DNA from 2 places in the Methylophilus sp. Leaf414 genome. Region 1 is predicted to be linked to the other one. Evidence: predicted binding sites of a transcription regulator. Region 1 holds the regulator's gene; the other holds the start of a gene.

Region 1 (3,427 bases):
AGCGCCATGACCTGGCAACACCATTTACAACACAGCCCTGCAAAATCCAAAGTATTGAGCACCCTGCTCTCTGCCAGCTTCAGCGCAGCGCTGTCACGCCAGATTGCAGAAAAAATGCCGCAACATATCGATGTACAAAAAGCACCGATGTGGGCTAAAGAAGTGATCAGCCGCAACCTGCATACGCTGGATGATGAAGATGCATTGCTGGATAAAGGCGGTGTATATGCCCTGGTTGGCCCGACTGGCGTTGGTAAAACCACGACCACAGCTAAACTGGCGGCACGTTATGTGATGAAACATGGCACGCAAAACCTGGGCCTGATCACCACCGACAGCTACCGTATTGGCGGTTACGAACAATTACGTATTTACGGCAAGATCCTGGGTGTGATGGTACATGCGGTGAAAGATGAAGAAGACCTGAAAATTGCACTCAACGAGTTAAAAGGCAAACACATGATCCTGATTGATACCGTCGGTGTCAGCCAGCGTGACCAGGCAGTGACTGAGCAGTTATCCATGCTGAGCCGTGCTGAAACACCAATCCAGAAATTACTGTGCCTGAATGCGACTTCAACTGGTGAAACCCTCACTGACGTGATGCGCAGCTATAAAAAGCATGATATTGCCGGTTGTATCGTCACCAAACTGGATGAAGCGGCAGCGATTGGCAATGTGCTGGATGTGCTGATCCGTGAGCGTATGCGCCTTTTCTACACGACCAGTGGCCAACGTGTACCGGAAGATATTGAAGTGGCAAACAAACATGCACTGGTTGAACGTGTGTTAACACCACATCAGGCCAGCCTGCCATACCAGTATCTGGATGAAGAGTTGCCGCTGGTGATCTCAAGCATGATGCAAGCGCAAGGAGAGCAGCAGCATGTTTAACTACCATGACCAGGCTGATGGATTGCGCCGTATCATGGCCCGCTCATCAGCACGTGTGATCAGCGTCATGGGGGCGAATGGCCAGCCTGCTGAAACCTGGCTCAGCCAGTTGGCGGCAAGTATGGTGGGTCCTGGGCAGCGTCTATTGCTAATCCAGGCTAAGCAACGACCTATGACAAAATACACACTACATGCGGTGGCTTTGCGCCAAAGCATACTCAGCCGCGCGGTGGTCAAGCATCCGCAAGGTTACGATCTGGCGACGCTGGCTGAAACTGACATATTAACCTCGTCCTTATCCGGCGATTTAAAAACAGAGCTTAACGGTATAGTGAGTCAACTTGCGTATGACTACGATACCGTGATTATAGAAGCATTATTAGATCCGCTTGACCAGACCCTGATATTGCCCGTGATGGCACAACATACATTAGTGTTGCAGATGGGGCGTAATGAAGCAGCCATTAAATCGGCTTATATGACAATCAAGCGCCTTTGCCAGCAGCATGGGCAATTGCCATTAAGCGTAGTGGTGACGGACTCCAGCCATGAGCAGGGCCAGCAATATTTTATGCGACTGAACCAGGTCTGCCAGCAGTTCCTGGGAATTTCCCTGAGTTTTCTGGGTGCTATTCCTGAAAATAAAGTGGTACAAAAGACAGAAAATATTCAAGCCAATGGCTTGAAAAACCGTCATGGCCTGGAGTCATCTCCGGCAACGCAGTCTGCACTGGCATTCAAGGCCATTGCCAGAAGCCTGGATCAACGTGTAAGCACGTCGTCACTGGCTGCTGCCTAGAGTAAAGAGGGATAACATGTATACCGCTAAAGGCAAAACTAACAATACTGACCAGATGCTCAAGCAGCATAGCGGCCTGGTTAAGAAAATGGCATACCAGCTGAAATCAAAATTGCCCTCTTGCGTGGAGGTCGATGATTTGGTGCAGGCCGGGATGATAGGCCTGATGGATGCTATTCAACGTTATGAAGATACGCACGGTGCGCAGTTTGAGACCTATGCCTCACAACGTGTGCGCGGCGCCATGCTGGATGAATTACGTGGCGCCGACTGGCTGCCACGTGGTATCCGCAAAAACATGCGAGATATCGAAGTAGCCGTGCAACAGCTAGAACAAAAGTTGGGCCGCCCGCCTACCGAATCAGAAATCGCCAAACACATGAATTTCAGTCTCGAAGACTACTATGATGTATTGAGCGACTGTCAGGGTCACCAGCTTATTTATTATGAAGATTTTCATGATGACGACGGTGGTGGCGAGCACTTCCTAGACCGCTTTGTGGATGATGACAGCAATGACCCGGTTAAATCCTTGCTGGAAAGCGATTTCCGTGAGGCGTTGATTGACTCCATCGATAATTTGCCAGATCGAGAAAAAATGTTGATGGGCCTTTACTACGAACAGGAACTGAACCTGAAAGAGATAGGCGCCATTATGAATGTGTCAGAATCACGCGTCTGCCAGCTGCATAGCCAGGCCGTAGCCCGCTTGCGTGCGTCCATGCGTGACAAATCCTGGACCGGAGTCTCCTGATGGATTGGGGTAGCCTGGCAGGCCTGCTTATCGCCCTCGCCGGCCTGGTGCTGGGTCAAACGATTGAAGGGGGACACCTTAAATCGCTGATGCAACCGTCAGCGTTTGTGGTGGTCATGCTGGGCACGGTCGGTGCAGTCTTGCTGCAAACCGAACTGAAAACATTTATCAAAGGCCTGCGCATGCTGCGCTGGGTATTCGTACATCCTGAAGACGACCGTCACAAGCTGGCCCAGCGCATTAACCAATGGAGTTTGCAGGCTCGTAAGGAAAGTGTCTTATCCCTGGAAAGCCAGATCAAGCGCGAGCAAGATCCTTTTGTACGCAAAGGCTTGCAATTGCTGGTAGACGGTACACCGGCTGACCGCATCCGCGAAGTGTGTGCCATTGATATGTATTACTTTGAAGTGCAAGAGCGCGATGCCGCCAAAATCTGGTCAGCTGCCGGTGGTTATGCGCCGACAGTAGGTATTCTGGGCGCGGTACTCGGGCTGATTCACGTCATGGAAAATCTCTCAGATCCTGCCAAAATCGGTAGCGGTATTGCGGTAGCTTTTGTGGCAACCATCTACGGTGTGGCATTGGCCAACCTGGTTTTCCTGCCGATTGCCAATAAGCTAAAGGGCCATATCCAGCATGAAATCTCACGCCGTGAAATGCTCCTGAATGCCTGGGTTTCTATCGCCAGAGGCGATAATCCGAAACTGGTCAGTGAACGTCTGGAAGCCTATTTGCGCCTGCGGGAGTCGTGATGTACAGGCGTAAGATCTACGATGACGATGATGAAAGCCACGACAGGTGGCTGATTTCGTATGCGGATTTCATCACCCTGCTGTTCGCTTTTTTTGTGGTGATGTATGCCACATCAACGATTAACCTGAACAAATACCAGACATTATCCAATTCGGTAGTGAATGCTTTTCAGGGTAATCCTAGCCAAGCGCCGTCGCTGAATACTGAAAATCCATCCTCTTTGCAAA
Region 2 (3,427 bases), on a different contig from region 1:
GGTCGTCAATACTTCACCAGTGATTTCACAGCCTGGCCCGTTCTCGAATGGCCAGACCGTATCCACTGCCATTTCCGAGATCAATATCAATAAGGAACCTGGCAAAGTACTCAAATTGAATAATGGCGCCAACCTGGCTGATGTGGTCAAAGCGCTGAATGCAATTGGCACCACACCGCAAGACCTGCTGGCGATTTTGCAGGCGATGAAAGCCGCTGGCGCGCTGAACGCCGAGCTTGAGGTTATCTAAGCGAGATTGCCATGCAACCACGTGTCGATCCTAACAGTCTTGCAATAGATGGCAGCGCACTGAATGGCCTGAAAAACGCCAAAAGTGACTCACCGGAAGCCATTCGCGCCGTCGCCCGTCAGTTTGAAGGCGTGCTGATGAACATGATGCTGAAAAGCATGCGCGATACCGTGCCGCAAGATGGCATCACCGATAACGAACAGAGCAAAATGTTTATGGGCATGCTGGACCAGCAGCTCACCACACAACTGAGCCAGAAAGGCATGGGCCTGACTGAAGTACTGGTCAGGCAATTGAGCAAGTTCAGCCCCAAACCAGCCGAAGACACTGAAAAAACCAAAACACAACTGCATGGCACCAAAAATGATCTGGTGAATGGGCTTTCTTCCAGCAATCCCTCTTTGAATAATCTGGCCTCTAGTGGCACGGCTTCGGGCAAAGCTGTATTGATGCAAGCCGCACAAAAAATCCGTGATGCCTACCAGCAATGGGAAGCTACCAAACCTGAAACTGCTAGCACCGATAATGATACCGCCTGGGCGCGCGGCATTCCTGAACTGCCACCATTGATGGAAGAAACGCAGGAAAATGCGAAAAACTTCACATTGCTTCAAGCTGCACCGTTAGCGTCGGCCATGAGCGAAGTCGCCAGCAAAACCCAGCAATTTATCCAGCGCATGTTACCGCATGCCCAGGCTGCCAGTAGTGATTCCGGTATCCCGGCTAAATTCATGATCGGCCAAGCCGCACTGGAAAGTGGCTGGGGAAAACACGAAATCAAGACCACTAACGGTGTGAATAGTCATAACCTGTTCGGTATCAAAGCGGATGCCAGCTGGAAAGGCAAAGTGGCGAACAGTGTCACTACCGAGTACATCAACGGCGTCAAGGAAACCCGCGTAGAAAAATTCCGCGCCTATGACAGTTACAGTGATGCCTTCAAAGATTATGCAAAACTGATTTCACAAAATCCGCGCTACGAAAAAGCCATGAATAACACGCACGATGCCAGCGCTTACGCGCATGAATTACAACGTGCGGGTTACGCCACAGATCCACAATACGGCAAAAAACTGACTCAGGTGATCAAGCATCTGCAAAGTTAGTATGAAGGGAACACGGGATCATTGATCGATCGAGATGTAGTGCAAGAAGCACGGAACGCTGAAATATCTAGCATAAGTTATAAAGCTAGGTTTCGAGTACCGGGCAACGCAGCAGTTCGCTCGCACAGACATTTATTCCCTGTTTACTAAAGAATTAGAAAAAACTGCCGTTAGGCTAAATAACTGTAACTTTACATACGTGTCGAACACTCTGCAGGGTGCAGGCACATGAGGACTCCAACATTATGTCCAACATATTGAATATCGGCAAAAGTGCATTAAACGCAGCCCAGATCGGGATTGCCACCACTGGTCACAACATTGCTAACGCGTCTACCCCGGGATACACCCGACAGGTGATCGTGCAGGCGGCATCACAGGCGCAAAACTTTGGCTATGGCTTTGTCGGCCAGGGCACGGATATCACCGGTATCAACCGTGTCTACAACGAGACGCTGGCTAAACAGTTGCTGACGACCACGTCAACCAGCAACGCCAGCTCTGCCTATTACAACAGCATCAATGAAATCAATGGCTTGCTCTCGGACGCCAATGCCGGTCTGAGCCCGGTCATGACCAAGTTTTTCAGCGCCATCAGTGCGGCAGCTGCTAACCCGACCGATGTAGCGACAAGGCAGACAGTGATCTCTTCTGCAAACTCATTGCTGAACCGTTTTTCGGCAATGAACTCCCGTCTGGACGATATACGCCAGAGCCTGAATACCCAGGTGTCGGCCAGTGTGACCAGCATCAACAGCTACGCAACACAGATTTCGCAATTGAATCAGGTCATCGAAAAGGCAACAAGCACCACGGGCAACCCTCCTAATGACCTGCTAGATCAGCGCGACCTGCTATTGTCCAAGCTCAGCGAGCAAGTCAAGACAAACGTCGTCAAGCAGAGCAATGGCAACTATGATGTTTTCATAGGCAATGGTATGCCGTTAGTGGTCGGTGATGACACTTATCAGCTTTATACTCAGGCCAACCCTACCGCGCCTAATCGCCTTGAGATTGCTTATGGCGATAGAAGTGCGCCGAAAATTATCGATGGTTCATCCCTGGGTGGTGGCTCTCTGGGGGGGCTACTGACATTCAGAAATGAAACCCTGGATTCCGTCCAGAACCAGATCGGACAACTGGCCGTCACGCTGGCCACCCAATTCAATGAAATGCAGCAACAGGGTTATGACCTGAATGGTAACGCCGGGGTTGCTTTATTTAATGTACCGCAACCTGTCGCTACCAGCAGCACCAGTAATATAGATAAAACCAAGCAGGCGACTGCCACTTTCGTGCCTGGGCAATCACAGCAGGTCACCAGCAGTGACTACACGCTGAAATATACCGGTGGCCAGTACAACATTATCCGTAACAGCGATAAAGTGGTGACCAGCACTGCTACCCTGCCCATCACGGTGGATGGCATTGAATTCAATGTCAACACGAGTACTCCGGTCGAAGGTGATGAATATATGATACGCCCCACCCAGGGTGCGGCGAGCAAGATCACGCTGGCGTTTGATGATGTTGAAAAACTGGCGCTGGCTGAGCGTATTGATGCCAACGGCAATGTGATCGCTTTCAAAGGCGCCGGTGACAACGGCAATGGCCTGCGTTTAGGCAAGCTGGCGGATTCCGCCAATGTACGCATGCTGGGAAGCAACGGTAATCGTTCATATGCACAGGCTTTCGCCCTGATGGTCAGCGCGGTAGGTACCAAAACCAACGAGATGATGGTGACCAGCAAGGCAGATGCTTCTGCCCTTGAAAATGCGACCACGGCGATGCAATCGGAATCCGGTGTCAATATCGATGAGGAAGCCGCCAATTTATTACGGTATCAGCAAGCCTATCAGGCCGCCGGCAAAATGATGCAAATCGCCAGCCAGTTGTTCGATGTACTGCTGCAATTGGGTCAGTAATTAGCAAGGATGATGAATCATGAGAATTAGCACCAACAGCATTTACCAGAGTGGCACCAACCGCCTGATGGATTTGCAGAATGACCTGAGCAAACTGAATGAGCAGATTTCCTCCGGTAAACGCGTGCGTACCCCGGCAGATGATC

The links. Region 1 encodes FliA, which starts transcription of late flagellar genes. Its sites were predicted from a motif close to CTAAAGTTNNCNNAAANNNTGCCGATANNA; they were not measured.
Region 2: a site for FliA is predicted at 1,503-1,532, ahead of flgK (flagellar hook-associated protein FlgK). Genes of this name have one in related genera too.

The regions. Positions count from the first base shown of each region.
Region 1 is NZ_LMQQ01000001.1:18,319-21,745, forward strand. Features, by position in the region: gene flhF (flagellar biosynthesis protein FlhF) at 1-894, shown strand, start outside; gene ASG24_RS00080 (hypothetical protein) at 887-1,693, shown strand; gene ASG24_RS00085 (RNA polymerase sigma factor FliA) at 1,710-2,447, shown strand; gene ASG24_RS00090 (flagellar motor protein) at 2,447-3,199, shown strand; gene ASG24_RS00095 (flagellar motor protein MotB) at 3,199-3,427, shown strand, end outside.
Region 2 is NZ_LMQQ01000004.1:521,142-524,568, reverse strand. Features, by position in the region: gene ASG24_RS11385 (flagellar basal body P-ring protein FlgI) at 1-250, shown strand, start outside; gene flgJ (flagellar assembly peptidoglycan hydrolase FlgJ) at 262-1,356, shown strand; gene flgK (flagellar hook-associated protein FlgK) at 1,602-3,281, shown strand; gene flgL (flagellar hook-associated protein FlgL) at 3,301-3,427, shown strand, end outside.